DNA from 2 places in the Pseudonocardia sp. DR1-2 genome. Region 2 is predicted to be linked to the other one. Evidence: riboswitches for the same ligand, from Rfam matches in the RefSeq annotation. Region 2 holds a riboswitch; the other holds the start of a gene.
What was found. Region 2 has a riboswitch for thiamine pyrophosphate ahead of ND486_RS21790 (ABC transporter substrate-binding protein). Riboswitches for the same ligand answer to the same signal wherever they lie in the genome.

Region 1 (15,538 bases), on a different contig from region 2:
AGGGGTGTTTCCGCTGTGTGACAGCGGGAACGCCCCTCGCGGTCGTTCACACGACGTCCATCCGAAGGGACACCGAACCCACAGCGACTCACAGGAGGGTCCATGACCGCACTGGTCGGCAACGACGAACCGCGTCTCGTGCGTGGAGCCGGGGACCGCTACCCCACGCGCGTCTCGAACACCCCCGCCTTCATCGACCGCGCCGAGCCCACCGTCTGGAGCGACCGGGCGAGCGCGGGCATGTTCGGCGCCCAGGAGCTCGAGGCGCACGAGCGCGACGGCTTCGTGCAGGTGCCGGGCCTGCTGACGGCCGACGAGATCGTGGAGTACCAGGCCGAGCTGGACCGGCTCGCCCACGACCCCGAGGTCCGCGCCGACGAGCGCTGCATCGTCGAGAAGTCCTCCGACGAGGTCCGCTCGATCTTCGAGGTCCACCGGATCTCCGAGGCGATCGGCCGGCTCGTGCGCGACGAGCGGGTGCTGTCGCGGGCCCGTCAGATCCTCGGCTCCGACGTGTACGTCCACCAGAGCCGCATCAACTACAAGCCCGGGCTCGGCGGCGGGGGCTTCTTCTGGCACTCCGACTTCGAGACCTGGCACGCCGAGGACGGCATGCCCGGCCCGCGCGCGGTGAGCTGCTCGATCTCGCTGACCGACAACCACGCGTTCAACGGCTGCCTGATGATCATGCCGGGGTCGCACCGGACCTTCGTGTCCTGCGTCGGCGAGACGCCGGAGGACTACCACCTGACGTCGCTGACGGAGCAGGAGATCGGCACCCCCGACCCGGGGTCCATCGCGAAGCTGGCCCAGCGGCACGGCATCGCGATGATGACCGGCGACGCGGGCGGCGCCACGTTCTTCGACTCCAACTGCATGCACGGGTCGGGGGACAACATCACCCCGTACCCGCGCTCGAACATCTTCCTGGTGTTCAACAGCGTCGAGAACACCTGCGTGGCGCCGTTCTCCGCGCCGCGGCCGCGGCCGTCGCACATCGCCGCCCGGGACCACTCACCGGTCCGCTGAGCGGCTCGCGCTCAGGCGTCCTGGAGGGGTGAGAGCTCCGGACGCTTGGGCCGGTACCCGTCCCACGTGTGCCCGCCGCGCAGCCGCTTGCGCAGGTACGGCATCACGTGATGGGTGACCCACCGCAGGTCCTCGGCCTGGCGCGCGGTCCAGGGGGTCGGTCCGCCCTCGGGCTCCGGCCACGGCCCGCGCCAGTCCGGGGCCTGCTCACCGAGGGTCTCCAGCACCCGCCAGGCGACCCGCTCGTGCGCGTGCGGGACCAGGTGCAGCCGGTCCGGCCCCCAGGCCCGCGGATCGGCGAGGCAGTCCATCGCCCACAGGTCGACGACGCGGCAGTCGTGCCGTTCGGCGGCGGCCCGCATGTCCTCGTTGTAGCAGGCGATCCGGCCGCGCAGCCTGCGGATGAACGGGTGCATCCGGCGCAGATCGAAGCCGGTGAAGATCAGCACCTCGGCGCCGGTCGCGACCAGCCTGCCGAGCGCGGCGTCGAAGCGGGCGGCGAGGTCGTCGACGTCGCAGGACCAGCCGATGATGTCGTTGCCGCCCGCGCAGAAGGTGATCAGGTCGGGGCGCATCCGTTCGGCGACCGGCAGCTGCTCGGCGACGATCTCGTCGAGGACCTTCCCGCGCACGGCGAGGTTGGCGTAGCCGAAGCCCGGGCGGCGGTGGGCGAGGGTCTCGGCGACGCGGTCGGCCCAGCCGCGGGCCCGGCCGTCGGGGGTGAGGTCGTCGAGCCCCTCGGTGAAACTGTCGCCGATCGCGACGTAGCTCCGGTGCTGTGCGTGCGTCTGCTGGTGCATCGGCACGGCCCCCTCTCGTCCCCGGTCCTCCGCGTGCCTTGTCTGTTGTTCACCGCAACGATGTCCGGTGTTACGCCGATGATCACCCTGTTCGGCGCTGTCCGCCAATCCGATCCCGTCGACCCGGCGCGCGGGATAGGGCACCCTTAGCGGGGTGACGTCCGATCGCGCTCCGCACACCGCATCCCGGGAGGACCCGAGGCTCGCCGAACTGCTCGGTGGCCGGGCCGGTGCCGTGGACGCCTCGATCCCGGTGGTCGCGTTCGTGCTCGCCTGGGTGGTGGCGGGGGCGGCGGGGTCGGCGTTCCCGATCAACTGGGGGGCCGGCGCGGCGATCGTCGCGGGGGCCGCGGTGGCGGGGTGGCGGCTGTACCGCGGCCGGCGGCCGCGGGCGGTGCTGTTCGGGCTGGCCGGGGTCGTCGTCGCGGCCGGGATCGCGCTGGTGACCGGGCGGGCGTCGGACTTCTTCCTGGTCCAGATCGTGTCCAACGTCGGCAGCGCGCTGGCCTGGGCGATCTCGATCGTCGTGCGGTGGCCGCTGCTGGGGGTCGTCGTCGGCGGGCTGCTGGGACAGCGCACGAGGTGGCGGCGCGACCCGGACCTGCTCCGCGGGTACCAGCGGGCGTCCTGGGCGTGGGTGGCGCAGTACGTCCTGCGGCTGTCGGTGTTCCTCCCGTTGTGGGCGGCCGACCAGGTCGTGCTCCTGGGTGTCGCGCGGACCGTGCTGAGCCCGGTGCTGGTGGGGCTGAGCGTGCTCGTGTCGTGGCCGTTGCTGCGTACGGCGCTGCCGGCCGATCACCCGGGCATTCGTCACCCCCGGTGACAGGCTCTGACACCTCGTAGCGCTAGAATCGTGATCTTCCCGTGACCTTCGCTCGGTCGTGTGAAGGTCACCACTTCGGGTGATCGTCCGGCGCAATCGTGGCCGCCCGGACGTTCCCCCGGGGCGAGCCGCCGCACCGACGATCACTGCAAGGAGCCATGCCACACCAGCGCCCCCCGGAGCCCGGCTTCGGCGACGCCCCCCGTGGCGTCCCCGGCCCGGCCCGTCCCCCCGCCCAGCCGTCCGCTCCCCGACCCGGCACCGGTCGCCCGGTGGCCGCCCCCGACGCCCCGCGGCTGCCCCGTCAGCGCACCGCGCATCCGCCCCGCACGCACGGCGGCCGGGTCCCGCAGCAGCCGTCGGGCACCGTCCGCGGCCGGACCACGCAGACCCCGCCCGGTGGCCGTCCGGTGAGCCCGGTCGTGCCCGGTCCGGGCGTGCCGGACGGGACCCCGCCCGGCGGGCGTCCGCGCACCCGGGTGCTGCCGCCCGCGTCGGACACGACCCGCGCGGCCGGACCCGGCGGTCCGGTGGGCCCGGTCGGCGGCGGACCGAACGGACCCGGTGGGTCCGGGGGCTCTGGCGGGTCCGGTGACGGCTCCGGCGACGCCTCGTCGGACACCACGAAGGCGAGCGGCCTCAAGGCCGACCTCAGCCCGACGAAGATCGCAGCCGGCGCCGGCGCGGCGATCGTCACGGCGGTGCTCGGCTCGTTCCTCGGCGCGGTCGGCACGGTGATCGGCGCGGCGCTCGGCTCGATCATCTCGACGCTGGCCACCACGCTGTTCACCCGCTCGCTCGAGGTCAGCAAGGACAAGGCACTCGAGCTGAAGGACAAGGCGACCCGGCGCGGCAAGGGCGTCGCCGAGGGCACCGCGGTCGCCGCGCAGAACGGTTCCGGCCACGGTCTCGCCGGGCCCACCGGCGAGGAGACGGTGCTGCTGGACCCGTGGCAGGCACCCGGTGGCACCACCCGTGCCGCCGGAGCGGGCCACAGCCGGTTCCGCCGGGTCCGGGTCACCCGCAAGACGGTCATCGTGTCCGCGGTGCTCGGCGTCGTCACCTTCGCGGTGTCGATGTTCCTGATCTCGGGCATCGAGTTCGTGAAGGGCTCGTCGCTGTCCGGCTCGTCCGGGACCTCGGTGAGCAACGTCGTCCGCGGCGGTGCTCCCCCCACCCAGCAGGAGAACGACCGGGGCGACGGCTCCGGGGGCGACTCGTCGACGTCGTCGTCGAGCTCGACCTCCACCGAGGAGTCGGGCACCAGCACGTCGGAGTCGTCGACCGGCACCCGTGACCGGGACTCCGGTCAGGACGGCTCGGGCTCGTCGAACCCGCTGCAGGACGGGCTGAACCGGGTCCTGCCGACCCAGCAGCCGGGCTCCGGCCAGTCGGGTCAGGACTCGGGCGGGCAGAGCTCCGGCGGCCAGGGCTCGGGCAACCAGGGTTCCGGCACGCAGAACTGACCCGCCTGCCCGGCGCAGGCGGGCTCAGCGCAGGCGGGCCCGCAGCGCCGCCGCGGCCGCGCGCGGGTCCTCGGCCTCGGTGATCGCCCGGACGACGACGATCCGGTCCGCACCGGCGTCGAGGACCTCGTCCAGGCGGTCGCCGTCGATGCCCCCGATCGCGAACCACGGTCGCGCCGGGGTCCGTCCGGCGACCGTGCGCACCAGGTCCAGGCCGGGGGCCGGGCGTCCCGGCTTGGTCGGGGTCGGCCAGCACGGGCCGACGCAGAAGTAGTCCACGCCGTCCTCGTCGGCGGCGGTCAGGGTCTCGGCGGGGCTGTGCGAGGACCGGCCGATGAGCACGTCGTCGCCGACGACCCGGCGCGCCCACGCCACCGGCAGGTCGTCCTGGCCGAGGTGCAGCACGTCGGCACCCGCGGCGAGCGCGACGTCGGCGCGGTCGTTCACCGCGAGCAGCGCGCCGTGCCGGCGGCAGGCGTCGGCGAGCACCTCCAGTGCGGCGAGCTCCGCGCTCGCCTCCAGCGGCCCGCCGGGCCCGCCCTTGTCCCGCAGCTGGACGATGTCGACCCCGCCGGCGAGCGCGGCGTCGGCGAACTCCGCCAGGTCACCGCGCGCGGTGCGGGCGTCGGTGCACAGGTAGAGACGGGCGTCGGTGAGGCCGTCGAGCCGGGCGCGACGGGTGTCGCCGGTGCCGGGACGGGTATCGGTGTCGGACACGGCTCGCAGGCTACGGCGTAGCCTGGGCCCCGGACGACGACGAACCACGGGAGCCCGGGCAGCGGGCTGAGAGGGGATCCGCGACGCGGTCCCGACCGTCGAACCTGATCCGGGTCATGCCGGCGCAGGGAGTGAGGTGGATCCGATGAGCGCGAGTGCCGGACGGCTGGTCGTCGCGGGTGCGGGGGCCGTCGGCCTGTCCGTCGCCCGCACGGCGGCCCGCGACGGCTGGTCGGTGACGGTGTTCGACCCGGCCCCCGGTCGCGGCGCGTCCTGGGTGGCGGGCGGGATGCTCGCCCCGGTCACCGAGGCCTGGCCCGGCGAGGAGGACCTCCTCGCCCTCGGGCTGGACTCGGTCGCGCGCTGGCCGGAGTTCGCCGCGGCCCTGTCCGCCGACGCCGGCACCGACGCCGGGCTGCACCCGGAGGGCACCGTCGTCGCCGCGACCGGGTCGGGGGACCGCGCCGAGCTGACCGCGCTCGCGGACTACCTGGAGTCCCTCGGCCGCGACGTGCACCGGCTGACCGGTCGCGAGCTGCGCCGGCTCGAACCCGCGCTGGGCCCGGAGGTCCGTGGCGGCCTCTCGGTGCCCGACGACCCGTCGGTGGACAACCGGCGGCTGCTCGCCGCACTGGCGACCGCGGCCGGGCGGGCGGGGGTCGTCGTCTCCGACCGCGGGGTCGCGCGCGTCCTCGACGACGGCGCCCGTGTCACCGGCGTGCGGCTCGCGGACGGGACCGAGGTCGCGGCGGACGCGGTCGTCGTCGCGGCGGGGGCGCACTCGTCGTCGCTGCACCCGGTGCTCGACGGGCTGGTCCGCCCGGTGAAGGGCGAGATCCTGCGGCTGACCCGCCGCGCCGGTGCCCTGCCGCCGCCGTCGCGGACGGTGCGGGCGCTGGTCGACGGGCGCCCGGTCTACGCCGTGCCGCGGACGCTGCCCGGGTACGGCGACCTCGTGATCGGCGCGACGACGGCGGAGAACGGCTTCGACACCGACGTCACCGTCGGTGGGGTGCGCGACCTGCTGCGCGACGCGGAGCGGATCCTGCCCGGCATCGCCGAGTACGCCCTGACCGAGACCGCGGCCGGGCTGCGGCCGGGCAGCCGGGACAACCTGCCGCTGATCGGGCGCACCGGGCCCGACGGGCTGGTCGCGGCCACCGGGCACGGCCGCAACGGGATGCTGCTGGTACCGGTGACCGCGGCGGCCGTCGCGGCGGTGCTGCGCGGCGACGACGTACCGGAACCGGTCCGCGCGGCGGATCCGCGACGGTTCGCCCCGGCCGCCGCCGGGGCACGCGAGGAGGGGAACCACTGATGCGGATCGTGCTGAACGGCGAGCACCGCGACGTCGACGACGGCGCCGACCTCGCCCGGATCCTGGCCGAGGCCGGGCTGCCGGAGCGGGGGATCGCCGTCGCCGTGGACGGGGAGGTCGTGCCGCGCACCTCGTGGGCCGGGCACCGCCCCGCCGACGGCGCGCGGGTCGAGGTCCTGACCGCGGTACAGGGAGGATGAGCATGGCTGTGCAGACCGACAAGCTCACGTTCGGCGACCACCTGTTCGACTCGCGGCTGGTGATGGGCACCGGTGGTGCCGCGAACCTGGAGATCCTGGAGCGGGCGCTGGTCGCGTCCGGCACCGAGCTGACGACGGTGGCGCTGCGCCGTGTCGACGTCGCGGGCGGGACCGGGTTGCTGGACCTGCTGCGCCGCCTCGGGATCGCCGTGCTGCCCAACACCGCGGGCTGCCGGACCGCCGCCGAGGCGGTGCTCACGGCGCGGATGGCGCGCGAGGCGATGGAGACCGACCTGGTGAAGCTGGAGGTCGTCGCCGACGAGACGACGCTGCTGCCCGACCCGGTCGAGCTCCTCGACGCCGCCGAGCAGCTCGTCGACGACGGCTTCACCGTGCTGCCCTACACCAACGACGACCCGATCCTCGCCCGTCGCCTGGAGCAGGTCGGGTGCGCCGCCGTCATGCCGCTCGGCTCGCCGATCGGTACCGGGCTGGGCATCCGCAACCCGCACAACATCGAGATGATCGTGGCCGCCGCGGGCGTGCCGGTCGTGCTCGACGCCGGGATCGGCACCGCCTCGGAGGCGGCGCTGGCGATGGAGCTGGGCTGCGACGCGGTCCTGCTCGCCACCGCCGTGACTCGTGCCGCCGACCCGGAGCGGATGGCCCGCGCGATGCGCCGCGGGGTGGAGGCGGGCTGGGACGCCCGGCACGCCGGTCGGATCCCGCGCCGCTACCGGGCACAGGCGAGCTCGCCCGGCCGCGAGGACTGAGGACCGACGTCCCGGTGCGTTCCGCGGAACGCACCGGACCGTCTCGGGAGGGCTCAGGCGGGGGCGACGCCGTCGGCGTGCCGCCGGGCCAGGGCGCGGTAGAAGTCCGGGTTGGTCCGCACCCACCAGCGGGCCTGCTCGGTCAGCTCGCCGCGCTCCTTCGCCGCGGAGCCGAGCATCAGCCGGTCGGCAGCCAGCTCGGAGTTCGGCGCGACCGTCGACCCGGCGGCGACCATCGCGCCCTCGCCGATCCGGGCACCGTCCTGCACGGTGCTGCCGTTCCCGACGACCGCGCGCGCCCCGATCACGGCGCCGTGCACCACGCACAGGTGCCCGATCGTGGCCCCCTCGCCGATCTCGGTGACCGGGTCGTCGCCGCCGTGCAGCACCGACCCGTCCTGCACGTTGGCGCCGGCACGTACGACGATCGGCCCCAGGTCGGCGCGGAGCACGGCGTTGTACCAGATCGAGGCGCCCTCCTCGACGCGTACGTCCCCGACGAGCGTCGCGGTCGGAGCGACGAAGGCGTCCGGGTGCACGGTGGGGGAGAGGCCCTCCAGGGCGAACAGCGGCATGGCCGACAGCTTCGCACCCGCCGCGCTGCCCGTCGGCGACGAGACCGCGTCGTCGCCCGCTCGCCCCCGTGTCGCCCGGTCGTCGCCCGGTCGTCGCCCGGTCGTCGCCCGGTCGTCGCTCAGTCGTGCGGGTGTGCGTGCAGACCCAGGTCGGACAGCTCCAGCGCGGCCAGCGCCGCGACGACGGCGGGGTCCCCGGACCGCCACGCCGCCGCCGGGTCGGGCGCGACCCGGACCAGCCGCGACACCGGCACCCGGGACAGCGCCCGCACGGCCAGCAGATCCGGCGCGGCGGTCCGCGCCGCGACGGCGGCACCGGCCCGCCGGGCGTAGCGCAGCCGCAGCGGCAGCCAGCCGAGCAACACCGGCAGCAGCATCACCAGCGGGACGACGACCAGCGCCCCCGTCGCGAGGGTGCCGACGGCGTCGCCGAACTCCCGCCCCGCCGCGACGAGCTCGGTGCCCGCCCCCGCGGCCGGATCCAGCGCGCGGGCCAGGTCGGACCCGACGAACGGGATCGCCCCGACCGCCCCGGCGACCCCGGTGAAGGCGTCGGAGACCCGCCCGCCCGCGACGACCAGCGAGTCGCCGGGCCCACGCAGCGCGGACAGCCCGTCGTGCACGGCCACGCCGGCGGTGACGGCGAGGACCGTCCACAGCAGCGCGACGACGTCGGCGACGACCTGGCGGGCGATCCGGTCGGGGCGTTCGGCGTACCAGCGCATCGGTCCTGTCTACCGGGACCGGAAACCGGTCGTCCCCGCGGCCCGCCCGTGCTCTGCTGGGCGGGTGGACCGCTCGCTCTCCCTCAACCGCGCCTCCTGGGACGACCGCGCCCCACTGCACGCGCAGAGCCCCGACTACGGCGTGGACGCGCTCGTCGCCGATCCCGCGCGGCTGTCCGGAGTGGTCCGCTTCGACGCCGAGCGGCTCGGCCCGGTCGCCGGCCTGCGCGTCGTACACCTGCAGTGCCACATCGGCACCGACACGCTGTCGCTGCACCGGCTCGGCGCCCGGGTCACCGGGCTGGACTTCTCGCCGGCCTCACTGGAGCAGGCCCGTGCCCTCGCGGCCCGCGCCGGAGCCGACATCGACTACGTCGAGTCCGACGTCCTGCGCGCCGACGAGGTCCTGCCGCACCACGGCTTCGACGTGGTCTACACCGGCATCGGCGCACTCTGCTGGCTGCCGAGCGTCACCCGGTGGGCGGCGGTCGTCGCCCGGCTGCTCGCCCCCGGCGGCGGGCTGTTCGTCCGGGACATGCACCCCTTCCTCGCGACCCTCGACGAGCACACCCTCGCCGTCCGCCACCCCTGGTTCGAGACGACCGAACCGCTGGAGTTCGACGACGACAGCAGCTACGTCGCCACCGCACGCCCCCTGACCGCGACCGTGACCCACGAGTGGAACCACGGCCTCGGTGAGATCGTCACCGCGCTCCTCGACCAGGGACTGACGCTGACCGGTCTCACCGAGCACCGGACCGTCCCCTGGGAGGCCCTGCCCGGCCGGATGGCCGAGGACGACGACGGCGAGTGGCACGTGACCGACGGCCTCCCCGATGTGCCACTGAGCGTCACCGTCCAGGCGACGCGCTGACCGGGCCGGTCACGGATGCGCCGACCCGGTCCGGGCGTGGATGCCGGGTGGGCGGGCCGACGTCGCGTTCCGCGGAACGCGATCCGGACTCGTCGACGACGCCCCCTCGACCTGCGCGCACGCCGTACCGCGGTGCCGCCGTGCCGGTCGGAGAGGCGTGGCCGGGGACGTCGAGGTCAGAGGAGGCCGAGCTTGGTGGCCGCGTAGACCGCCTCGGCGCGACGCGACACCATCAGCTTGCGCATCAGGTTGCCGACGTGGAACTTGACCGTCGTCTCGGAGATGAACAGCTCGGCGCCGATCGCGCGGTTGGACAGCCCCCGGGCCAGCAGGCGGAGCACGTCCAGCTCACGGTCGGTCAGCCGTTCCCGGTCGGGCATCCCGCCGGACAGCGACCGCACCATCGCCGACGCCGACCGGGCGTCGAACGCGCTCTCCCCGCGGGACACCGCGCGGATGGCACGGACGAGCTCGGTGGTGTCGACGTCCTTCACCACGTAGCCGCGGGCGCCGGCCTGCACCGACTCGACGACGAGGCGGTCCTCGGCGAAGGTCGTCAGGACCAGCACCCCGATGCCGGGGTGGTCGGCGCACAGCTTGCGGCAGACCTCGAGACCGTCGGTCTGCGGGCCGGACGCCAGCTTGAGGTCGAGCAGCACCACCTGCGGCCGGCCGGTCGCGACGGCGGCGAACGCCTCCGGTGCGCTGCCCGCCTCGCCCACGATGCGCAGGTCGTCCTCACGCTCCAGTACCGCGCGCAGCCCCTGGCGCATGATCGAGTGGTCGTCGACCAGCACGATCCGGATCGGCCGCGCCGCGACGCCCGCGGGACCGGGACCGCTGCGGGTCGCGGCGGTCCCACCGGACCCGTGCATCCCGCCGCCCGGCGCGTTCCCGCCACCCTGCCCGGGGCCCGCCTGACCGGGGACGCCGTGACCACCGCCGTGACCACCGCCGTGGCCGGGGCCGCGCGCGCCGACACCGGCTCCGCCGCGGGCATCCGGTCCGCCGCCGCTGCGGGCGTCCGTGACGGCGCGGCCCCGGGCAGGGCCGCCGGAGACGTGCCCGGGACCGCCCGGGGCGGTCCGTGTGCCGCTGCTCATCCGAGCTCCTTCCCCGGCGTCCCGATCGGGACGTCCACCTGCACCTGCAGCCCACCGATCCGCGAGCGGCGGAACCGCAGGGCCCCGCCCATCTCGCGGGCGCGGGCGTCCATGTTCACGAGGCCGCGGTGCTCCCCGGAGGGGCCGCGGACCGACGCCGCACGCAGCGTGCGGCGGATCTGCTCGGGGGAGGCGCCGCCGTCGTCGGAGATCGACAGGCGGACTCGGCCGTCGGCGTAGGCCAGTCGCACCACCGCCCGCGAGGCCGACGCGTGCATCGCCGTGTTGAACAACGCCTCGCCGGCGATCCGGAACAGCGACTGCTCGTGCTCGTGCGGCAGCGGCACCGGGGCCCCGCCGATCGTCACCTCGACCCGCAGCTCGTCGGGCATGTGCACGGTGGACAGCTGCCGCAGCATCGAGGGCAGGTCCTTGTCGGCGTGGTCGTCGTCGTTGAGCGCGTAGATCGCCGACCGCAGCTGCTCGACGGCGCGCCGGGTCAGGTCCTTCGCCGTGTCGAGGTGCTGGAGCAGGACCGGCTCGGTGATCTCCGACCGGCACAGCTCGATGTGCATCCCGGCCGACAGGGCGTACTGGGTGACGCTGTCGTGCAGCTCGCGGGCGATGCGGTGCCGCTCGTTGTCGAGGACCTCCCGCTGGCGGGCCGCCCCGAGTGCCTGCTGGGTGAGCATCAGCTCGTCGTTGCGGACGCGCAGGTCCTCGGCCTGGGCCGCGGTGCGTGCGTGCAGCCGCTCGGCGCGCTCCAGCAGCGCGCAGTTCTGCAGCGCCGACGCCGTCTGACCGGCCAGGATGCGCAGCACCGAGTGGTCGGTGTCGTCGATGTGCCGTTCCGGCGGCGTCCACGCGACGAACCCGCCGACGGTGCGTCCGTCGAGCCGGATCGGGACGTGCAGGTGCCGGGGGCGCGGGTCGTCCTCGTGGTGGTGGTGATGGCCGTCGCCGGCGTGCAGCCGTTCCACGTGCCGGCGCACGCGCTCGGGCACCGACCCCAGGTCGGCCCACTCGACGCCGTCGGGGCCGAGGACCACGTGCCGCGGCGCGGCGTCGGGCAGCTCGCCGTCGACGAGCCCGAGCACCACCCAGTCCGCCGACAGGTGGTCGGCGGCCGCGTCGGCGACGGCGCGGACCAGCGCCTCGGAGCCCTCCATCGTGCGGACCAGCGCGGCCGAGATCCGGTCCAGCGCGAGGATGACCCGGCGCAGTCGTTCGGCCCCCTCGCGGTACTCCGGGTAGAACGACGGCTTGCCCGTCCGCAGGCCGGTGAGCTGGTCGAGGTCGGGGCGGGCCCGGCCCCCGGCGGCCGGCGACGAGGGCGGTGCGGGAGTGCGGCGGCGCGGGAAGCGGGCGGCGGCGGTCACCGCGAGGGCCTCCGTGCGGGCGTCACAGCGCTTCCCGGAACAGGTTCTCGATCTGCTCCACGCTCGCCGTGCGCGGGTTGGTGGTCAGGCAGGCGTCGCCGAGGGTGAGCCGGGACAGCCGCGGGACGTCGGCCTCGCGCACCCCGATCGCGGCGAGCCCGGTCGGGACGCCGACCTCGTCGGCCAGCTTGCGGACCTCGGTCGCGACCATGTCCACGGCCTCGTCGCCGGGCATCCCCGGCCGGGCGGGCAGCCCCATGGCCTGGGCGATCGGGACGAAGCGCGCCGCGTCGGCGTCGGAGGCCGAACCGTTGAACCGGATCACGTGCGGCAGCAGCACCCCGTTGATCAGGCCGTGCGGCAGGTCGAGCATGCCGCCGACCTGGTGGCTCATGGCGTGGGTGGCGCCGAGGATCGCGTTCGTGAACGCCAGGCCCGCCTCGAGCGCGGCCTGCGCCATCGCGGTGCGGGGGCCGTCGTCGTGGCGGCGGATCATCGTGGTCGGCAGGTTGGCGTGGACGAGTGCGACCGCGTGCAGCGCGTGGGTGTCGGTCAGCGGGCCGTGGGCCAGCGACACGAACGCCTCGATGCCATGGGTGAGCGCGTCCAGGCCGGTCGCGGCGTTGAGCCAGTCCGGCATGGTGACGAGCAGCCGCGGGTCGATCACCGAGACGTCCGGGACCAGGGCCCGGCCCATGATGGTGATCTTGGTGAGGCGGGCCGTGTCGGTGATGATGCAGAACTGGGAGACGTCGGCGCCGGTGCCCGAGGTCGACGGCACCATCACCAGCGGCGGGATCGGGTTGGCGATGCGGTCGATGCCCTCGTAGTCGAGGATCGTGCCGCCGTTGGCCGCGAGCAGGGCGACGCCCTTCGCGGCGTCGATCACCGAGCCGCCGCCGACGCCGATCACCACGTCGCAGCCGGAGCTCTCGTAGCGCTCGAACCCGGCCTGGATCTCGTGGTCCTTCGGGTTCGGGGTGATCTCGTTCCACAGCTGCGGGCGCAGGCCCGCGGCGCGCAGGTGGCGCAGCAGCTCGGCGGGCCACCCCGCCTCGGTCACCCCCGGGTCGGTGACGACGAACGGGCGGCGCGCACCGAGCCGCAGTGCGGCGTGCGCGGTCTCCGGCAGCGAGTCCGGCCCGAAGACGATCTCCGGGGCGTGGAACTTGGACAGCCGCGGCCGCTCCCGCGGGCGGTGCGCCGCGCGGACGGTGTAACCCTCGTCGGCGCCGGACGTGCCGGTCTCCCCGTCGAGCACGAGAACGGTCTCCCGTCGCACGGTTCCGCGATGCCCCTGGTCAGGGGCGACGGGACCGGCCGAACCGGTGAGGACCACGTTGCCCTCCTCCTGCTGCTGCGCGTTGTCGACTCACCACTCGACGACGGCGAGCGGATCTGTCACGAGCGTGTGGCCCACGGTACAGGGACACCCTGTCCCTCGACCCCCTCGATCGGCGGACGGCACGCCGATCCGCAGGTCGGAGCCGGGTCGTCGACCGGCTCCGGCCTGGCCGAAAGCGGAGGAGGTCAGGACGCGTGGATGGGCCCCTCGCGTTCGGCCAACCGGACGCCCTCGCCGCCCCAGTGCTGGGCGATCATCTCCGCGGCGATCGACACCGCGGTCTCCTCCGGGGTGCGGGCGCCCAGGTCCAGCCCGATCGGCGACGACATCTTCGCGATCTCGGCCTCGGTCACGCCCCGCTCGCGCAGACGCTCGAGCCGGTCGTCGTGGGTGCGCCGCGAGCCCATCGCCCCGATGTAGCCGACCTCGGGCAGCCGCAGCGCGACCTCCAGCAGCGGCACGTCGAACTTCGGGTCGTGGGTGAGCACGCACAGCGCGGTGCGCTGGTCGATCCGGCCCGCGTCGGCCTCGGCCTGCAGGTACCGGTGGGGCCACTCGACCACGACCTCGTTGGCCCCCGGGAAGCGGCTCGCGGTCGCGAACACCGGACGGGCGTCGCAGACGGTCACCCGGAAGCCGAGGAAGGTGCCCATCCGGGCCACCGCGGCGGCGAAGTCGATCGCCCCGAACACGATCATGCGGGGCGGCGGCGCGAACGACTCGACGAAGATCTGCAGGCCCTCCCCGCGTCGCTCGCCGTGGACGCCGTAGGTCAGCGTCGCGTTGCGGCCGGAGTCGAGCAGACCACGGACGTCGTCGCGCACGGCGTCGTCGATCCGGTCCGAGCCGGTGCCGCCCTCGGTCCGGTCCGGCCAGACGATCAGGCGCCTGCCGAGCAGCTCCGAGGGGCCCGCGACGACCGTGGCCACTGCGACCGGGTCCTCGTCGCGGATCGCCTCGGCGATCCGGCCGAGCTGTGCGTAGGTCTCCGGGGTCACCTTCTCCACGAAGATGTCGAGGATGCCGCCGCAGGTCAGGCCGACGGCGAACGCGTCGTCGTCGGAGACGCCGTAGCGCTGCAGCACCGGCCGTTCCTCGGACAGCACCTGCTGCCCGAGCTCGTAGACCGCGCCCTCGACGCAGCCGCCTGAGACCGAGCCGACGGCCTCGCCCGCCGGGCCGACGAGCATCGATGCCCCCGGCTGGCGCGGTGCGGACCGGAAGGTCCCGACCACCGTCGCGAGCGCGGCCGGCTCACCGTTCTTCCACCAGCCTTCGAGCTGGTCGATCACGTCACGCATTGCGCACCACCTCGAGCAGTTTCTCCAGCGTGTCCAGGCTGTGCCCGGCCAGCAGGTCGTCCAAGTGCGGAAGGGCCGCGACTATTCCCCCCTGGACCGGGGCGTAGCCGTCCTTGCCCGCGTGCGGGTTGACCCAGATCAGCCGGTGGGCCAGCCGGGACAGCTGCTCGGCCTGGGAGCCGAGCAGCTCGGTGCCGCCGCGCTCCCAGCCGTCGGAGAAGACCACCACGACCGCCCGCCGGGCCGCACCGCGGCGTCCCCAGCGGTCGACGAAGGCCTGCAGCACCTCGCCCAGCCGGGTGCCGCCCGACCAGTCCGGGATCGCCCTGCCCGCGGCGCGCAGCGCGTGCTCGGGGTCGCGCAGCCGCAGCTCACGGGTGATGCGGGTGAGCCGGGTGCCCAGGGTGAACGCCTCGACCGAGCGCGGCGAGCGACGGACGACGACGTGGGCGAAGCGCATCAGCGCGTCCGCGTAGGGCTCCATCGACCCCGAGACGTCGATCAGCAGCACGACCTTGCGCGGCCGGCGCGAGGTGTCGCGCCGGGCCAGCCGGAAGATCTCGCCCTGGTTGCGCAGCGCCGCGCGCAACGTGCGCTGCGGGTCGGCCTCGCCGTGCCGGTTGCGCCTGCGGCGCCGCGACGCCCGGGTCGGCGGCTCCGGCTTCAGCAGGGTCATCAGCCGGCGCAGGTGCTCGCGCTCGGCGGGGGAGAGCTCCCCGAGGTCGCGGTTGCGCAGGATCTCCGCGCCGGTCGCGGCGGCCTTGATCTGCGGGCCGTCGGTGTCGTCGGAGTCGTCCTCCCCGCCCTCGTTGCCGGGCAGCAGCGCGGCCAGCTTCGGTGGTGCGGGCGGGCGGTCGTCGCGGTTGCTCGACGGGCGGTTGCTGGTCGGCTCGAACCAGGACGGGAACGCCAGGTCGTACCGGACGATGTCGTCGGGGTCGGCGCACAGCGTCAGCCGGCCGGCCCAGTACGCCTGGTCCCGGTCGGTGACCTCCAGGGTGTCGAGCGCCTGCAGGTAGGCGGTCACCCGGTCCTGGGTGACCGGGACCCCCGCCGCGCGCAGGACCTCGGTGAACCCGACGAATCCGGTCAGCAGCTCGTCGGTGGTGC
Region 2 (15,538 bases):
GGTGCGCACGCCGAGCAGCGACACCCGCGGGGCGCGGGTGATGCGCCCGCAGGCGTCGACGGCGTCGAGGACGGCGGCGGCGTGCGCGTCGAGGTCGCGGTCGGCGTCGGCGGGGCCCGCCGGGCGCCAGGACAGCGCGAACACCTGCAGGCCCTTCCCGAGCAGGTGCTCGACCAGCGAGTACCCGGGCGCGAGGTCGGCCAGCCAGTAGCGGTGCACCAGCGGCGGGACGACCAGCACCGGGGTGTCGTGCACCTTCTCGGTCCGCGGCAGGTACTGCAGCAGCTCGAACATCGGGGTGCGCAGGACGACCGCGCCGGGCGTGGCGGCGACGTCGCGGCCGGGGACGGGGCCGCCCCGGGCGTCGCGGGCGCCGGTGTCGAAGGGGACCGACGGGGTGTCGGCACCGGGGGGTGTGAAGACCCGGTCGGCGACGTCACCGGCAGCCGGCGCGGGCCCGGTGGCCGGTGCGGGACGACCGTGATCGTCACCTGTGCGGGGATCGGTGCCGCCGGTGGCACCGATCCCCTCCGAGCCGGTGATCATGAGAGGGCCCGGGGCGGGCAGCAGGAGGGCGGTCAGCCCGGCGAGGGTCGCGCGCAGCCGCTCGGCGTCCGCGGCGGGCAGCGGCACGTCCGGGCTCGCGACGGCGTCGTCGAGCAGCCCGGAGACCGCCCCGGTCGTCGCGAGCAGCACCTGGGCCGCGCACCGCGCCACCGGCGCGACCGGACCGGCCGGCACGTCCGGGGCGAGGGCGGAGCGGCCCAGCCCGACCCGGCCCAGCTCGGCGACCCAGTCGCCGCCGCGGCGCAGGAGCAGCAGCGGCCGGGCGGACACGGCGGCCGCCAGCCGCAGTCCCGCCGCGGGCAGGGCGAGGGGGCCGGCGTCGGCTGGGGTGCGGTCGCGCTCGCTCATCACCTCCATCATCCCCACCGCCACCGGTCGCGGCGCGTTCACCCCGTCGTCGGACGGCGTTCGGACCGGACCGGCACGGTGACCCGGTCGCACCGCACGAGACCCCGGAGCCCGATGAGCACCGTCGCCCCGTCCACCCCGTCCCCGCAGGCGTCCCCGGCCGGGACGGGTGCGTTCCTGCGGGAGTTCCTGCGCGACCCGCTGCGCACGGCGTCGGCGCTGCCGAGCTCCCGGGCGCTGGCCCTCGCCGCCACCGCACCGGTCCCCGCGACCGGGGACCCGGTCGTCGTCGAGCTGGGGCCGGGCACCGGGGCGTTCACCGACGTCGTCGCCGAGCGGCTCGGCGGCCGCGGCCACCACCTCGCCGTCGAGCTGAACCCGCGACTGGCCGCGCTGCTGCGGGCCCGCCACCCCGGGCTCGACGTCGCCGTCGCCGACGCGGCCGAGCTGCCCGCACTGCTCGCCGCCCGCGGGCTCGGCGGCGCCGACGTCGTGGTCTCCGGGCTGCCGTGGGCGGCCTACCCGCGCGACGAGCCCTGGCTGACCGACGTCGTCGCCGGCTGCCTGCACCCCGACGGCGCGCTGACCCAGTTCGGCTACTCGGTGACCCGGGCCCTGCCGCCCGCCCGGCGGCTCCGGCGGCGGCTCGCCGCGGCGTTCGAGGAGGTCGTGCACGGCCGCACGGTGCTCGCCAACGTCCCGCCCGCGTTCGTCCTCACCGCCCGCCGTCCGCGGCCGCCCCGGGGCTGACCTGGCCCGTCGCCGCCGGGGAGACCCCGGGCCCGCCCACCGGGCGGTGACGGTGCGGCCCCCGGCTACCCTGATCCGCGCCCCGCAGCCCGGTCGGCGTCGACGCGCGGACCTGCCGGGGATCGCCGGTTCCCGCCCGGGAACGACCCACGGACCAGGGGAGACGTGTGTCGCAGACCCAGCTCGTGTCGCCCGAGACCCGCCCGCTGCGCGCGTGGCAGCGCAGCGCTCTCGCCCGCTACCTCGCGACCTCGCCGCGGGACTTCCTCGCGGTCGCGACCCCGGGTGCGGGCAAGACGACCTTCGCCCTGCGCGTCGCGTCGGAGCTGCTGCGCGACCGGGTCGTCGACGCGATCACCGTCGTCACCCCGACCGAGCACCTGAAGTACCAGTGGGCCGAGTCGGCCGCGGCCGCCGGCGTCGCGCTCGACCCGGAGTTCCGCAACTCCGCGGGCGGTACCTCGCGGGACTACCAGGGCATCGCGATCACCTACGCCGGCGTCGCCGCGCACCCGATGCTGCACCGCAACCGCACCGAGAACCGCCGGATGCTGGTGATCCTCGACGAGATCCACCACGCTGGCGACGCCAAGAGCTGGGGTGAGGGCGTCTACGAGGCGTTCGAGCCCGCCACCCGGCGCCTCGCCCTGACCGGGACGCCGTTCCGCTCCGACGACAACCCGATCCCGTTCGTCGAGTACGTCCCCGACGCCGAGGGCGCCCCGCGCAGCCGGGCCGACCACCAGTACGGCTACGCCGAGGCGCTGGCCGACAACGTGGTCCGGCCGGTCGTCTTCCTGGCCTACTCCGGTACGTCCAACTGGCGCACCAGCGCGGGCGAGGAGATCTCCGCCCGGCTGGGGGAGCCGCTGACCCGCGAGCAGACCGCGATGGCCTGGCGGACCGCGCTGGACCCCTCGGGGGACTGGATGCCCGCGGTGCTCGCCGCGGCCGACCGGCGCCTGCAGAGCCACCGCGACGGCGGCATGCCCGACGCGGGCGGCCTCGTCATCGCCACCGACCAGACGGCCGCCCGTGCCTACGCCGCGCTGCTCACCGGCATCACCGGGGTCCGGCCCGCGGTCGTCCTGTCCGACGAGGCGGGCGGCTCGGACCGGATCGCGGAGTTCTCCCGCTCCACCGAGCGGTGGATGGTCGCGGTCCGGATGGTGTCCGAGGGTGTCGACGTGCCGCGCCTGGCCGTCGGCGTCTACGCCACCAGCGCCTCCACCCCGCTGTACTTCGCCCAGGCGATCGGCCGGTTCGTGCGGTCGCGGCGGCAGGGCGAGACCGCGTCGGTGTTCGTCCCCAGCGTCCCGGTGCTGCTCGGCCTGGCCAGCGAGCTGGAGGCCCAGCGCGACCACGTCCTCGGCAAGCCGCAGCGGCCCGAGGAGGTCTGGAACGACGCCGAGCTCAACGAGGCCAACAAGGTCAAGGACGAGCCCGGCGAGCAGGAGAAGGCGTTCACCTCCCTCGGCGCCGACGCCGAGCTGGACCAGCTGATCTACGAGGGCGCCACCTACTCCGCCGACGAGGAGGACTACCTCGGGCTGCCCGGGCTGCTGGAGCCCGACCAGGTGCGCACCCTGCTGTCCCAGCGGCAGGCCGACTGGATCGCGAAGGGCTCGCCGCGCACCGGCGCCCAGGCCCGCGCCACCCCGGCGACCGAGCCCACCCCGCCGCCGGCCGCCGAGCGCGGGCAGAGCGTGCGGGAGCGGCTGCAGACGCTGCGCAAGGAGCTCAACACCCTGGTCGCGCTGCACAACCACAAGACCCGCAAGCCGCACGGGAAGATCCACAACGAGCTGCGGGCGCACTGCGGCGGCCCGCCGGTGGCGATGGCGACCATCGAGCAGCTCGAGGAACGCATCGCGACCCTGCGGTCCTGGCGCTGAGAGCCGCCGTGGCGGGCCGCCGTGTCGCCGTCGGGCCCGTTCCTGGCCCTGTCCTGCCCGGAGGCCGTCGCGGCCCGTGCGGGCGCGGCGGGGTCGGCCCGCCACCGCCGCGACGACCACGACATCGGCGTGGCGACGGCGACGACGGCGCGTCGGGCCACCCGGTGATCCGTTCCGCGCGCGCAGATCCGCTCGGCGCGCGCGTCCGGACACGCGCGCCGAGCGGATCTGCGCGCGAACTGCGGATCTGCGCGCGGACGTGGCACCGGCCGAGCGGTCAGGACGGGGCGGACCGGTCCCGGGCGGACGTGGCGGGGACGGGGACGGGTTCGTCGCCGTCGCGGGACCGCAGGGCCACCGCGGCGACGACCAGCGCGATCCCCACGGCCTCCAGCGGCCCCGGGAGCTGACCGAGCACGACGAGCCCGACCAGCGTCGCGGTGGCGGGCAGCAGCGCCAGCAGGACCGCGAACCGGGCCTGCCCGACCCGGCGCAGCACGACCTGGTCCAGCACGTAGGGGACCACCGAGCTGAGCACACCCAGCCCGACGGACAGGCCGAGCACCACCGGATCGGCGAGCGGCGCGAGGTTCGCGACGCCGAACCCGGTCGCGGCACCCGCACCCCCGGTGAACAGCAGCGGGACCAGGACGACGGCGGCCACGGTGAACCCGGTCGCCAGGTCGTCGATGCCGGAACCGGCCCGCGCGACCCGCTTGCCCAGCACGATGTAGGCCGCCCACATCGCCGCCGCGCCCAGCGCCCACAGCACCCCGGCGGGACTGCCGGACCAGCGGACGTCGGCGATGAGGAGCACGCCCGCCGCGGCCAGGCCGACCGCGCCGACGTCGCGGAACCGGCGCGAGGCGAGCGCCGCGACCAGGACCGGGCCGGTGAACTCGACCGCCACCGCGGTGCCGAGCGGCAGCCGCGCGATCGCCTCGTAGTAGGCGACGTTCATCAGCGCCGTGGCCAGCCCGAACGTCCCCGCGCGGACGAGCCGGACGCCACGCCAGGCGTCGCGGCCGGGACGGCGCCATGCCAGCAGGACCAGCGCGGCACCGATGAGGCGCAGCTCGGCGACCGCCGACGGAGCGAGCCGGTCGAACAGCCCGACGGCCAGCGCGGCCCCCACGTACATCGAGGTCCCACCGGCCAGGAACAGCAACGGAGCGGGAACACGATCGGGCGACGGGCGGGGACTCACCCGGCCAACGTAGACCGCGACACACCGTATTTACCGTGGCGCGCTTGCACGTCGGGCGAGTTGCCCGCATGATTCACACGCAGTCAACTTCATACGCAATCGGTCACCGCGGGTACATCGCGGCGCCACCGAACCGTGCGGCGCACGCCACACGTGACGGACGTCGCGACGCATCCCGGGAACACGTACAGGGGCCTCGAGCGTCTGTACAGGTGTGGGCGAGCCGCTCGTGCGGTCGTCACAGTGATACGGCGGCGAGCGCCCGAAGCCCGCCGCCGCGACGGAGGGAGACCGCTATGCAGCCCGAAACGCTGACCCGGCCCGAACTGACCCTTGCCGACCGTTGCGACCGCTGCGGTGCGGCTGCCAAGGTGCGCGCGATCCTGCCCTCCGGTGGGGAACTCCTGTTCTGCAACCACCACGGCAACGCCCACGCCGCCAAGCTGCGTGAGTCCGGGGTGCAGGTGCAGACCGGGGAGTGACACCCGGGGCGCGACCCGCGTCCCCAACTCAGACCCGCGAACGGGGCGGGGATCCGATCGGATCCCCGCCCCGTTCGGCATGTCCGGGGGTGTTCAGGACACTGGTGCGAGCGGCTCCGGGCCGGTGCCCGGGCCCCCGTGCGCCCCGGCCGGCCGCGACGGCGCCGGGTCGGCGGGCAGCGGGGTGGCGCCGGTGACGATGTCGGCGGCCCGCTCGGCCACCATCACCACCGGGCCGTAGGTGTTGGCGTTGGGCACGTCCGGGAAGATCGACGCGTCGACGACCCGCAGACCCTCGGTGCCGTGCACGCGCAGCGTCGACGGGTCCACGACGGCGTCGGCGTCGGTACCCATCCGCGCGGTGCTGGTCGGGTGCAGCCCGTTCTGGGCGCGCCGGGACACCCAGTCGAGGATCTCGGCGTCGGAGCGGACACCGTCGCCGGGGAAGGTCTCCCCGGCGTCGAGGCCCGCGAACGCCGGCTGGGTGAGGATCTCCCGGGCCAGGCCGACGGCCTCCACCCAGCGACGCCGGTCGCCGTCGGTGACCAGGTAGTTCTGCACCAGGCGCGGCGGGACGGCGGTGTCGCGGGACACCGCCCGCACCGTCCCGCGGACGTCGCCCGCCATCACCGAGACGTGCATCTCGTAGCCGTGCCCGACCGGCGGGACGTCCGGCGCGAAGCGCATCGCGACCGGCGCGAACAGCATCATCACGTCGGGGATGCCCCCGGCCATCGAGGTGGAGGCGAACCCGCCGATCTCGAAGTGGTTGCTGGCCCCGATCCCGGTGCCCGAGACGAGCCAGCGGGCCGCCGCGGCGGGCAGCCGGTGCGGGGCCCGGTGCGGGGCAAGCGAGATGGGCTGGGAGCAGGCGTGCTGCAGGTGCACCGCGAGGTGGTCCTGCAGGTTCGCGCCGACCCCCGGCAGCTCCACCCGGGTCTCGACGCCGATGCCCGCGAGGTGCTCCGGGTCGCCGAAGCCGGACACCTGGAGCAGCTGCGGGGTGGCGATGGAGCCGGCGGCCAGCAGGGTCTCGCCGGCGTCGACGTCGCGGAGGGTGCCGTCGGCGGCGCGGTAACGGACGCCGATGACCCGGGTACCGCGGGCGTCGGTGCGCAGCGCGCGGACCAGGGCGCCGGTGCGGACGGTCAGGTTGGGCCGCGACGCGGCGACCGGGTGCAGCCAGGCGTCGGTCGCCGAGAAGCGGCGCCCGCGCGAGATCGTGCGCTCGGTGCGGGAGAAGCCCTCCTGGACCGGGCCGTTCGTCGAGTCCAGCAGCGCGTGCCCGGCCTGCTGCGCCGCGGCCAGGAACGCCGCGTTCAGCGGGCCCGCGGCCGGGGCGCGCTCGAGGACCTGCGGCCCGTGGCCGCCGTCGGGCAGCGGGGTGCCGTGCTCGGACATCCGCCGCTCCAGGCGGCGGAAGTAGGGCAGCAGGTGGGCCGAGCTCCACTGTCCGCAGCCGGGCAGGCGGGACCAGCGGTCGTAGTCGCCCGGGTGGGCCCGCTGGTAGACCATCCCGTTGATGCTGCTGCTGCCGCCCAGCACCTTCCCGCGCGGGACGGCGATCCGGCGCCCGGCCAGACCGGCCTCGGGCTCGGTGACGTAGCACCAGTCGTAGCGGGGGTTGCCCCACGCCTTCGACAGCGCGGCGGGCATCCGGATGATGGGGTCCCAGCGGTGGTCGGGCCGACCCGCCTCGAGCATCAGCACCCGGCGCGTGGGATCCTCGGTGAGCCGGGCGGCCAGCACCGCCCCCGCGGATCCCCCGCCGACGATGACGACGTCGTACCGGCCCATTGCGCGCCCTCCACACCCACTGTCGGGATTGCCCTGTTCGAGGGAGCAACCCCCCTTGCGTGGATCACGGTACGCCGCGCCCACCGGCCGTCGCCGCCGCCCCCGTAGGCTCGATGGTGTGACGACGACCGAGCGGGACGCCGAGGACGGAGCGCACCTCCGCGACGCCGCCGCGGACGACGCCGACGCCGCGTTGGCCGCCCTCGCCGCCCAGCTGGAGGCGTCGGTCGCCGAGCTGTCCTCGGCCCGTGAACGGGTGGCCGAGCTGCAGGAGCTGCGGTCGCAGGGGTTGAGCTGGCGGGCGATCGTCCCGCGCGAGGCACGGCCGCTGATCGTGGAGACCCTCACCCGCACCCTCGACGGCCTGGGCGCCGTCGGTGGCCGGTTCCGCCGCGAGGAGGCCGTCGCGCTGCACGCCGAGGGCGAGACGATCGCCGGGATCGGCAGGCTGTTCGGGGTCAGCCGCCAGCGCGTGTCGGCCTACCTGCAGGAACACCAGCAGCTCCTCGAACGGTGTGCGGCCCGCCGGGACCGGCCGGAGGCCTGACCCCGGGTCAGCCCTGGTCGTGCCTGCGGTGCCGCGCCTGCCGCTGGGCGGGCACCCGCGGCGCCACCGGCACCACGGGGGAGCGGCGGGCCGCCGGGATCAGCGCGGTGCGGTCGAGCGCGTCGGGCTGTTCCGGCACCGACGGCCGCTCGGCGCGCAGCTGCAGCCGGGCCAGCTCGCGGACGTCGGTGAGCCGGGCCGCCAGCGCGGTCACCACCGGCGCCAGCGCGACGACCAGACGCTCACCGAGCGGGTCGTCGGGCCCGCCGCGGGCGAACAGCTGCAGGGCGCCCGCGGTGCGCCCGGCGACCGGGACCGGCACCGACAGCGAGCGGACCAGGCCGCAGTCGGCCGCGGCGGCGGCCAGCTCGGGCGGTCCGGACCGGGTCAGGTCCGGGGTGGTCAGCGTGCGGTCGCCGCGCTCGGCGGCGGGGCCCGGCCCGGCGTCGGCCCGGCGCTGCAGCTCACCCAGGCGCAGCGCGGCGGTGTCGGAGCCGAACACCCGCCGGGCCTCGGGGTCGCGGGGGTCGGCGGGCTCGCGCAGCAGCAGCGCCGCACCCCCGACCCGGGCGGCGGGCACCAGCGCGACACAGATCCCGGACAGCATCGCGGCGACGTCGGCGTGCGCCACGGAGGTGGCGCCGGCCTGCAACGCGACCCGCACCAGGGCGGGTGCCGGGTCGGGCGTCGGCCGCCCGGTCGTGCCGGAGGTCCAGAGCGAGGCCGCCATCTCGTCCCTTCCGCGTCAGCTCCCGCGAGCGGGTTCGTGACACAGCGTCGCGGGTGTGGTGGCGAGGATAACGATCGTGGTCGCCGCCGCGGACGGCGGCTCGCCCGGCCCGTCCCGACGATCACCGCAGGTGACGGAACCGGAGGCTTCGGTGACCGGGGGTGTCCGGTCGACCGGTGCGACGGAGGTCGCCCCGGCAGGACGGGGTGGGCCGCGTAAGGTTCGGAGGACGTACCGCGGGAGCCCGCGCACCGAGGCTGAGAGGGCGGCAGGACCGGCCGCCGACCGTTCGAACCTGATCCGGGTCACACCGGCGTAGGGAGGCCGCTCCGTGCTGTCACGTGCTCTCCGTCCGCTCGCCGTCGCGCTGGCGCTCGCGCTGGCCCTGTCCGGCTGCGCCGCGGCCGACGGCCCCGCCGGGGGCGGGCCGATCCGCGTCGCCCTGGACTGGACGCCGAACACCAACCACATCGGGCTGTTCGCCGCCCAGCAGGCGGGCTACTTCCGCGACGCCGGCCTCGACGTCGAGTTCCTGCCCTACAACCAGACCTCACCGGACACCCTGGTCGGTTCCGGCGCCGCGGACTTCGGCATCGGCTTCCAGGACTCCTTCACGTTCTCGAAGGCCGCGGGCGCCGACATCACCTCGGTGATGGCGATCCTGCAGCACTGGGCGACCGAGATCGCGGTGCGCTCCGACCGCACCGACATCCGGCGCCCGCGCGACCTCGACGGCAAGGTCTACGCCGGGTTCGGCGGGCCCGGTGAGAACCAGAAGATGCAGGCCGTGATCCGGGCCGACGGCGGTCGCGGCGACTTCCGCACCGAGGTCCTGTCCACCGCGGCCTACGAGGCGCTCTACTCCGGCCAGGCCGACTTCACCGAGCCGTTTGTCAACGTCGAGGGCATCGAGGCGCAGCTGCGGGGCGAGCCGATCCGCACCTTCCGCTACACCGACTACGGCTTCCCGGACTCCTACAACGTGCTGCTGCTGGGCAACTCGACCTGGCTGCGCGACAACCCCGACCGGGCCCGCGCGTTCGTGCAGGCCGTCCAGAAGGGCTACGCGCTGGCCGCGCAGGACCCGTCGACCGCGGCCCGGATGCTGAAGGAGGCCAACCCCGGCGCGTTCACCTCCGACGCGCTGGTCGACCGGGGCGCACAGATGCTCAGCGAGCGCTTCCTGCGCGACACGCAGGGCCGCGTCGGGTTCCAGACCCCGCAGCAGTGGGCCGGGTTCTCCGGATTCCTCTACGACACCGGCACCGTCGCGGGGCCGGACGGCGCCCCGGTGCGGCAGAAGCCGGACTTCTCGACCTGGTTCACCAACGACTACCTGGCACCGTGATCCGCCGGCTGTGGCCGGCCGCGGCGCTGGTCACCGCCCTGCTGGTCGCCTGGCAGGTCGCGGTCACCGTCGCCGGCACCCGCCCCCAGGTGCTGCCCTCGCCGCTGCGGGTGGTCGAGCAGGGCTGGGCGTTCCGGGCCGAGCTGTGGGCGAACACGCTGCCGACGGTCCAGGTGACGCTGATCGGGTTCACTGTCTCGATGGCGCTGGCCTGGGCGGCCGCGGTCGCGGTGGACTTCTCGCCGTGGCTGCGCCGGGCGCTGACCCCGCTGCTGGTGGCCTCGCAGACGCTGCCGGTGGTCGCGATCGCCCCGCTGCTCATCATCTGGTTCGGGTTCGGCCTGCTGCCGAAGGTGCTGGTCATCGCGCTGGTGACGTTCTTCCCGGTGGCGGTCGGGCTGATCGAGGGCTTCGCCGCGACCGACCGGTCCGCGACCGCGCTGCTGCGGTCGATGGGGGCCTCGCGCTGGCAGCGGTTCCGCTACGTGCGGCTGCCCGGGGCGCTGCCGTCGTTCTTCACGGCGCTGCGGATCGCGATCACCTACGCCGTCACCGGGGCGATCTTCGCCGAGTACGTCGGCGCCCGGGCCGGCCTGGGCATCTTCATGCAGCTGCAGAAGAACCAGTTCCGCACCGACCTGGTGCTCGCCGCCGTCGGCGTGACCGCGGTGCTGTCGGTGACGCTGTTCGCGCTGACCTTCCTGCTCCAGCGCCTGGTCACGCCCTGGTACGTGGCCGACCACGACGGGCACGGTGCGCGGTGAAGGTCGTGGTGCGCGATCTGTCGGTCTCCTACGGCGACCTGCCGGTGCTGTCCGGGGTGAGCCTGGACGTCGCGCCGGGGGAGTTCGTGTCGCTCGTCGGGCCGTCGGGATGCGGCAAGTCGACGCTGTTCGGGGCCCTGGCGGGCATCCTCGACGGGGCGACGGTGACCGGCGGGATCGAGGTCGACGGCGGCCCGGTGCGCGGCGCCCCGTTCGGCCTGATGCCCCAGCAGGACCTGCTGTTCCCGTGGCGCACCGTGCTCGACAACACCACCCTCGGGCTGGAGGTCGCCGGCGTGGGGCGCCGCGAGGCCCGCGAGCGTGCCCGCGCGCTGTTCGAGCCGTTCGGGCTCGCGGGCTTCGAGGACGCCCGCCCGGGTGCGCTGTCGGGCGGCATGCGCCAGCGCGCGGCGCTGCTGCGCACCGTCGTCGGGGGGCGCGAGGTGCTGCTGCTCGACGAGCCGTTCGGCGCGCTGGACGCGCTCACCCGGACCGCGATGCAGGACTGGCTGGAGTCGGTGCGCGCCCGCTACGGCTGGACGACGGTCCTGATCACCCACGACGTGCGGGAGGCGGTCCTGCTCTCGGACCGGGTGCTGGTCTTCTCGCCGCGCCCGGCGACCGTGGTGCGGGAGGTCGTCGTCGACGCCGGGCGGCCGCGCAGCCGTACCGACCCGACCCTGGCCGCGGTCGAGGCGGACCTGCTGGAGACCCTGCGCGTCTGAGGCGGGCCCGACCCGGGGGCGGGGGAGCGGTGGTCGCCGTTCGCCACGGCGCGTTCTGGTGCCGTGGCGGCCGTCCGGATCGTGCCGCAGGGCAACAAAGTCGATGTTCGTGACCGGATTGTGATGACAGAACGGGAACTGTCTCGATTCAGAAGGCTGTTGCGGAACCGGTTCCGCCCAATACGTTGGCGCTCGCAACATTCACCCGTTCGTGATCATGCGAGCGGTCCACAACGTGGTGGAGGGAGACCCCGATGGGGGCACGGAACACGGGGCGCGGTCCCCGGCTGCGTCGGGCGGTCGCGGCGGCGGGTCTCGGCCTGCTGCTGGCCGTCGCGGGCTGCGGACAGAACAGCGCCGGCGGCGGCGGGGAGGCCGCCGGCGGCGGGTCCGGCGGGTCCGGCGGCGGGGTGAAGGTCGGGGTGATCCTCCCCGAGACCGACTCCTCGGCCCGCTGGGAGGGCTTCGACAAGCCCATGCTGGACAAGGCGCTGCGCGCCCAGGGCATGGACCCCGACATCCAGAACGCCCAGGGCGACGAGCAGAAGTTCTCCACCCTGGCCGACGGCATGATCTCCAGCGGCGTCAAGGTCATGATCATCGCCTCGATCAGCAGCGACGGCGGCACCGCCGTCGCCCAGAAGGCCAAGGCCCAGGGCATTCCGGTCATCGACTACGACCGGCTCAACCTCGGCGGCGTCAGCGACTACTACGTCTCCTTCGACAACGAGAAGGTCGGCGCCCTGCAGGGCGAGGGCCTGGTCCAGGGCATCGGCGACAAGCCGGGCGCCCAGGTCATCGAGATCGAGGGCGCGCCGACCGACAACAACGCGACCCTGTTCTACAACGGCCAGCAGACCGTGCTGAAGCCCAAGTACGAGTCCGGGGCGCTGAAGCTGGTGCAGAGCCAGAAGATCGACAAGTGGGACAACCAGGTCGGTGGCACCACCTTCGAGCAGATCCTCACCGGCAACGGCGGCAAGGTCGACGGCGTCGTCGCCGCCAACGACGGCCTCGCCGGCGCCATCGTCACGGTGCTGGCCAAGTACGGCCTGAACGGCAAGGTCGTGGTCACCGGCCAGGACGCCACCGCCGACGGGCTCGCCGCGATCCTGCGCGGGGACCAGTACATGACGGTGTTCAAGCCGATCGAGCAGGAGGCCGAGGCCGCCGCGAAGCTCGCCGGTGCCCTGGCCAAGGGCGACACCGCGGCCGCCGACGGCGTCGCCACCCAGACGGTCGAGGACCCGAAGGGCAACCGGGACGTCAAGTCGGTGCTGCTCGAGCCGCAGCTCATCACCAAGGACTCGGTCAAGAAGGTCACCGACGCCGGCTACGTCAAGGCCTCGGAGATCTGCAACGCCGAGACCCAGGCCGCCTGCGGCCAGCTCGGCATCAAGTAGGACCCGCAGCCGGACCGGGCCGCGGCGGAGACCCCGCCGCGGCCCGGCCGACGCCCACGTGGAAGGTGCCCGAAGTGGCCGACCCCATCCTCTCCCTGCGCGGTGTGTCGAAGAGCTTCGGCGCCGTGCAGGTCCTGCACGACGTCGACCTGACCGTGCGCGCCGGCGAGGTCACCGCGCTCGTCGGCGACAACGGCGCGGGTAAGTCCACCCTGGTCAAGTGCGTCGCGGGTATCCACCCGATCGACTCCGGCGAGGTCCTGTTCGAAGGGGCGCCGGTGACCGTCGCCGGGCCGTCGGACGCCTCCCGGCTCGGCATCGAGGTCGTCTACCAGGACCTCGCGCTGGCCGACAACCTCGACATCGTCCAGAACATGTTCCTCGGCCGCGAGCGCGGCCGCTCCTGGATGCTCGACGAGGGCTCGATGGAGCAGGCCGCCCGCGACACCCTCGCGTCGCTCTCGGTCCGCACCGTCACCTCGGTCCGGACCCCGGTCGCGTCGCTGTCCGGCGGGCAGCGCCAGACCGTCGCCATCGCCAAGGCGGTGCTCTGGGACTCGCGCGTCGTGCTGCTCGACGAGCCGACCGCGGCGCTCGGCGTCGCCCAGACCCGCCAGGTGCTCGACCTCGTGCGACGGCTGGCCGAGCAGGGCCTCGGCGTCGTGCTCATCAGCCACAACATGGCCGACGTGTTCGAGGTGTCCGACCGGATCGCCTGCCTCTACCTCGGCCGGATGGTCGCGCAGGTCCCGACCCGCGAGGTCACCCACTCCGACGTCGTCCAGCTCATCACCGCGGGCCGCTCCGGCGAGCTCGGGCTGCCGCGGCCCGAGCAGGCGGTGACCTGATGGCCCCCCACCCCGATCCGTCCGGCCCCGCCGGCCCGGGAGGAGACACCGTGACCGAACGGACGCCCGCGCCCGAGCAGGAGCAGAGCGCGGCCCGCCGGGCGAACCCCGGTAACCGGGCCGCCGACTTCGGTATCGACACCACCGCCCGCACCACCCGCGAGGCGATCACGGCGTACCTGCGCGGCCTGCGTGGCGGTGACCTGGGCTCGCTGCCGGCGCTGCTCGGCCTGGCCGCGCTGTTCGTGCTGTTCAGCGTGCTGGACTCGGGCGGCACCTTCCCGAGCCTGCTCAACCTGGCGAACCTGCTCCAGCAGGGCGCCGGCCCGACCATCATCGCGATGGGCCTGGTGTTCGTGCTGCTCACCGGGGAGATCGACCTGGCCGCCGGTACGGCGTCCGGGCTGGCGGCGGCGCTGATGGCGCTGCACCTGATGAGCGACGGCAACGTGCTCGGCGCCACCGGCACCACCGTGTTCGTGCTGCTCGTGGCGGTGATGCTGGCCGGTGCCGTGCTCGCCGCGCTGGTCCGGGTGTGGGCCGGGTCGGTGATCAGCCTGCTCACCGCGGTCGTGCTCGTGATCGGGGTCCCGGCGAACGCGTTCACCGTGATGGGGCTCGCCGTCGGCGTCGGGGTGGTGATCGGCTGCCTCACCGGGTTCCTCGTGGCCCGGATCGGGATGCCGTCGTTCGTCGTGACGCTGGCGTTGTTCATCACGTGGCAGGGCGTGATCCTGCAGCTCATCGGCGACGGCGGCACCATCGCGCTGCGCGACCCCTTGATCAACGCCGTGGCGAACGGCAATCTCTCGGTCACGGCGTCCTGGGTGCTGTTCGTGGTCGTCGCCGGCGGCTACGCGGCCGTCCAGGTGGTGCGCCTGCGGACCCGGCTCCGCGGCGGGCTGGTCGCGCCGCCGACGGGGCTGGTCGCACTCAAGATCGGAGCGGTGGTGGTGCTCGGCGGGCTGGTGACGTTCGCACTCGTGCAGGACCGCTCGCCCGGCGTCATCGCGATCGCCGGGATCCCCTACGTCGTCCCGGTCGTGCTGGTGCTGCTCGTCGCGGGCACCTGGGTGCTCGACCGGACCCGGTTCGGCCGTCACGTCTACGCCGTCGGCGGCAACCGGGAGGCCGCGCGCCGGGCCGGCATCGACGTCGCCCGCATCCGGGCGTCGGTGTTCGTCATCTCCACCGCCTTCGCCGCGATCGGCGCGATCGTCTACTCGTCGAAGATCGGGTCGGTGAACCCGGCGGCCGGTGGCGGCAACACCCTGCTGTTCGCGGTCGGCGCCGCGGTCATCGGCGGCACGTCGCTGTTCGGCGGCCGCGGCCGCATCAGCAACGCCGTCATCGGCGGCACGGTGCTCGCCACGGTGCAGAACGGTCTGGGCCTGCTCAAGCAGCCCGCCGCCGTCGTGTTCGTGGTGACCGGCCTGGTGCTGCTGCTCGCGGCCGGTGTCGACGTGGCGTCACGGCGCCGGGCGGCGGCCAGCGGCCGGTGACATGACCCAGCCCGGATCGGGGACCCGACCCGACGACGCGCGCCGGCACAACCGGGCCGTCCTGTTGCGCCGGCTGCACGTCGAGGGTCCCTGCACCCGCGCGACGCTGGCCGGCGAGCTCGGCCTCAACCGCAGCACGATCAAGGCGGTGGTGGACGGGCTCGCCGAGGCGGGCGTCGTCACCGAGGCCGTCCCGGCCCAGCGCTCCGGCGCCGGGCGGCCGTCGCTGCTGGTGCTGCCCGACCCGCAGGCGGCGGTGGTGCTCGCCGTCGACATCCGGGTCGAGCAGGTCGCGCTGGCGATGGTCGGCATCGGCGGCCAGATCCTGGGCCGGCACAGCTGGAACCTGCACCGCACCACCCGGCTGCCCGGCGAGGTGATCACCCACCTCGCCGAGTCCGCCGCCCTGCTGCGCGACGAGCTGGGCGTGGCCGAGCAGGCGGTCGGGGTCTCGGTGCCCGGCGTCGTGCGGCGCTCCGACGGCTTCGTGCACGAGGCGCCCAACCTCGGCTGGCGCGACGTCGAGCTGGGGGCCCGGCTCGCCGCCGTCCTCGCCCGGCCGGTGCAGGTCGCCAACGACGCGGAGGCCGGCGCACTCGCCGAGCACCTGCGCGGGATCGGCCGC

Region 1: linked by a shared signal. The riboswitch ahead of thiO (glycine oxidase ThiO) and the one ahead of ND486_RS21790 (ABC transporter substrate-binding protein) in region 2 are both predicted to bind thiamine pyrophosphate.

What each region holds. Positions count from the first base shown of each region.
Region 1 covers NZ_JAMQOF010000001.1:980,867-996,404, reverse strand. Annotated here, with positions in the region: gene thpD (ectoine hydroxylase) at 103-1,029, shown strand; gene ND486_RS04610 (SGNH/GDSL hydrolase family protein) at 1,041-1,829, opposite strand; gene ND486_RS04605 (DUF3159 domain-containing protein) at 1,984-2,652, shown strand; gene ND486_RS04600 (hypothetical protein) at 2,811-4,118, shown strand; gene thiE (thiamine phosphate synthase) at 4,143-4,844, opposite strand; TPP riboswitch at 4,875-4,983, shown strand; gene thiO (glycine oxidase ThiO) at 4,981-6,153, shown strand; gene thiS (sulfur carrier protein ThiS) at 6,153-6,353, shown strand; gene ND486_RS04580 (thiazole synthase) at 6,356-7,126, shown strand; gene ND486_RS04575 (gamma carbonic anhydrase family protein) at 7,180-7,701, opposite strand; gene ND486_RS04570 (hypothetical protein) at 7,821-8,426, opposite strand; gene ND486_RS04565 (class I SAM-dependent methyltransferase) at 8,491-9,300, shown strand; gene ND486_RS04560 (response regulator transcription factor) at 9,477-10,403, opposite strand; gene ND486_RS04555 (GAF domain-containing sensor histidine kinase) at 10,400-11,782, opposite strand; gene ND486_RS04550 (iron-containing alcohol dehydrogenase) at 11,805-13,064, opposite strand; gene ND486_RS04545 (XdhC/CoxI family protein) at 13,313-14,428, opposite strand; gene ND486_RS04540 (VWA domain-containing protein) at 14,421-15,538, opposite strand, start outside.
Region 2 covers NZ_JAMQOF010000007.1:225,859-241,396, forward strand. Annotated here, with positions in the region: gene ND486_RS21745 (hypothetical protein) at 1-915, opposite strand, end outside; gene ND486_RS21750 (class I SAM-dependent methyltransferase) at 1,030-1,665, shown strand; gene ND486_RS21755 (DEAD/DEAH box helicase) at 1,833-3,560, shown strand; gene ND486_RS21760 (hypothetical protein) at 3,582-3,728, shown strand; gene ND486_RS21765 (DMT family transporter) at 3,838-4,701, opposite strand; gene ND486_RS21770 (hypothetical protein) at 5,064-5,249, shown strand; gene ND486_RS21775 (choline dehydrogenase) at 5,343-7,046, opposite strand; gene ND486_RS21780 (hypothetical protein) at 7,165-7,593, shown strand; gene ND486_RS21785 (hypothetical protein) at 7,601-8,323, opposite strand; TPP riboswitch at 8,550-8,663, shown strand; gene ND486_RS21790 (ABC transporter substrate-binding protein) at 8,655-9,671, shown strand; gene ND486_RS21795 (ABC transporter permease) at 9,668-10,435, shown strand; gene ND486_RS21800 (ABC transporter ATP-binding protein) at 10,432-11,160, shown strand; gene ND486_RS21805 (sugar ABC transporter substrate-binding protein) at 11,415-12,563, shown strand; gene ND486_RS21810 (ATP-binding cassette domain-containing protein) at 12,638-13,411, shown strand; gene ND486_RS21815 (ABC transporter permease) at 13,411-14,913, shown strand; gene ND486_RS21820 (ROK family protein) at 14,915-15,538, shown strand, end outside.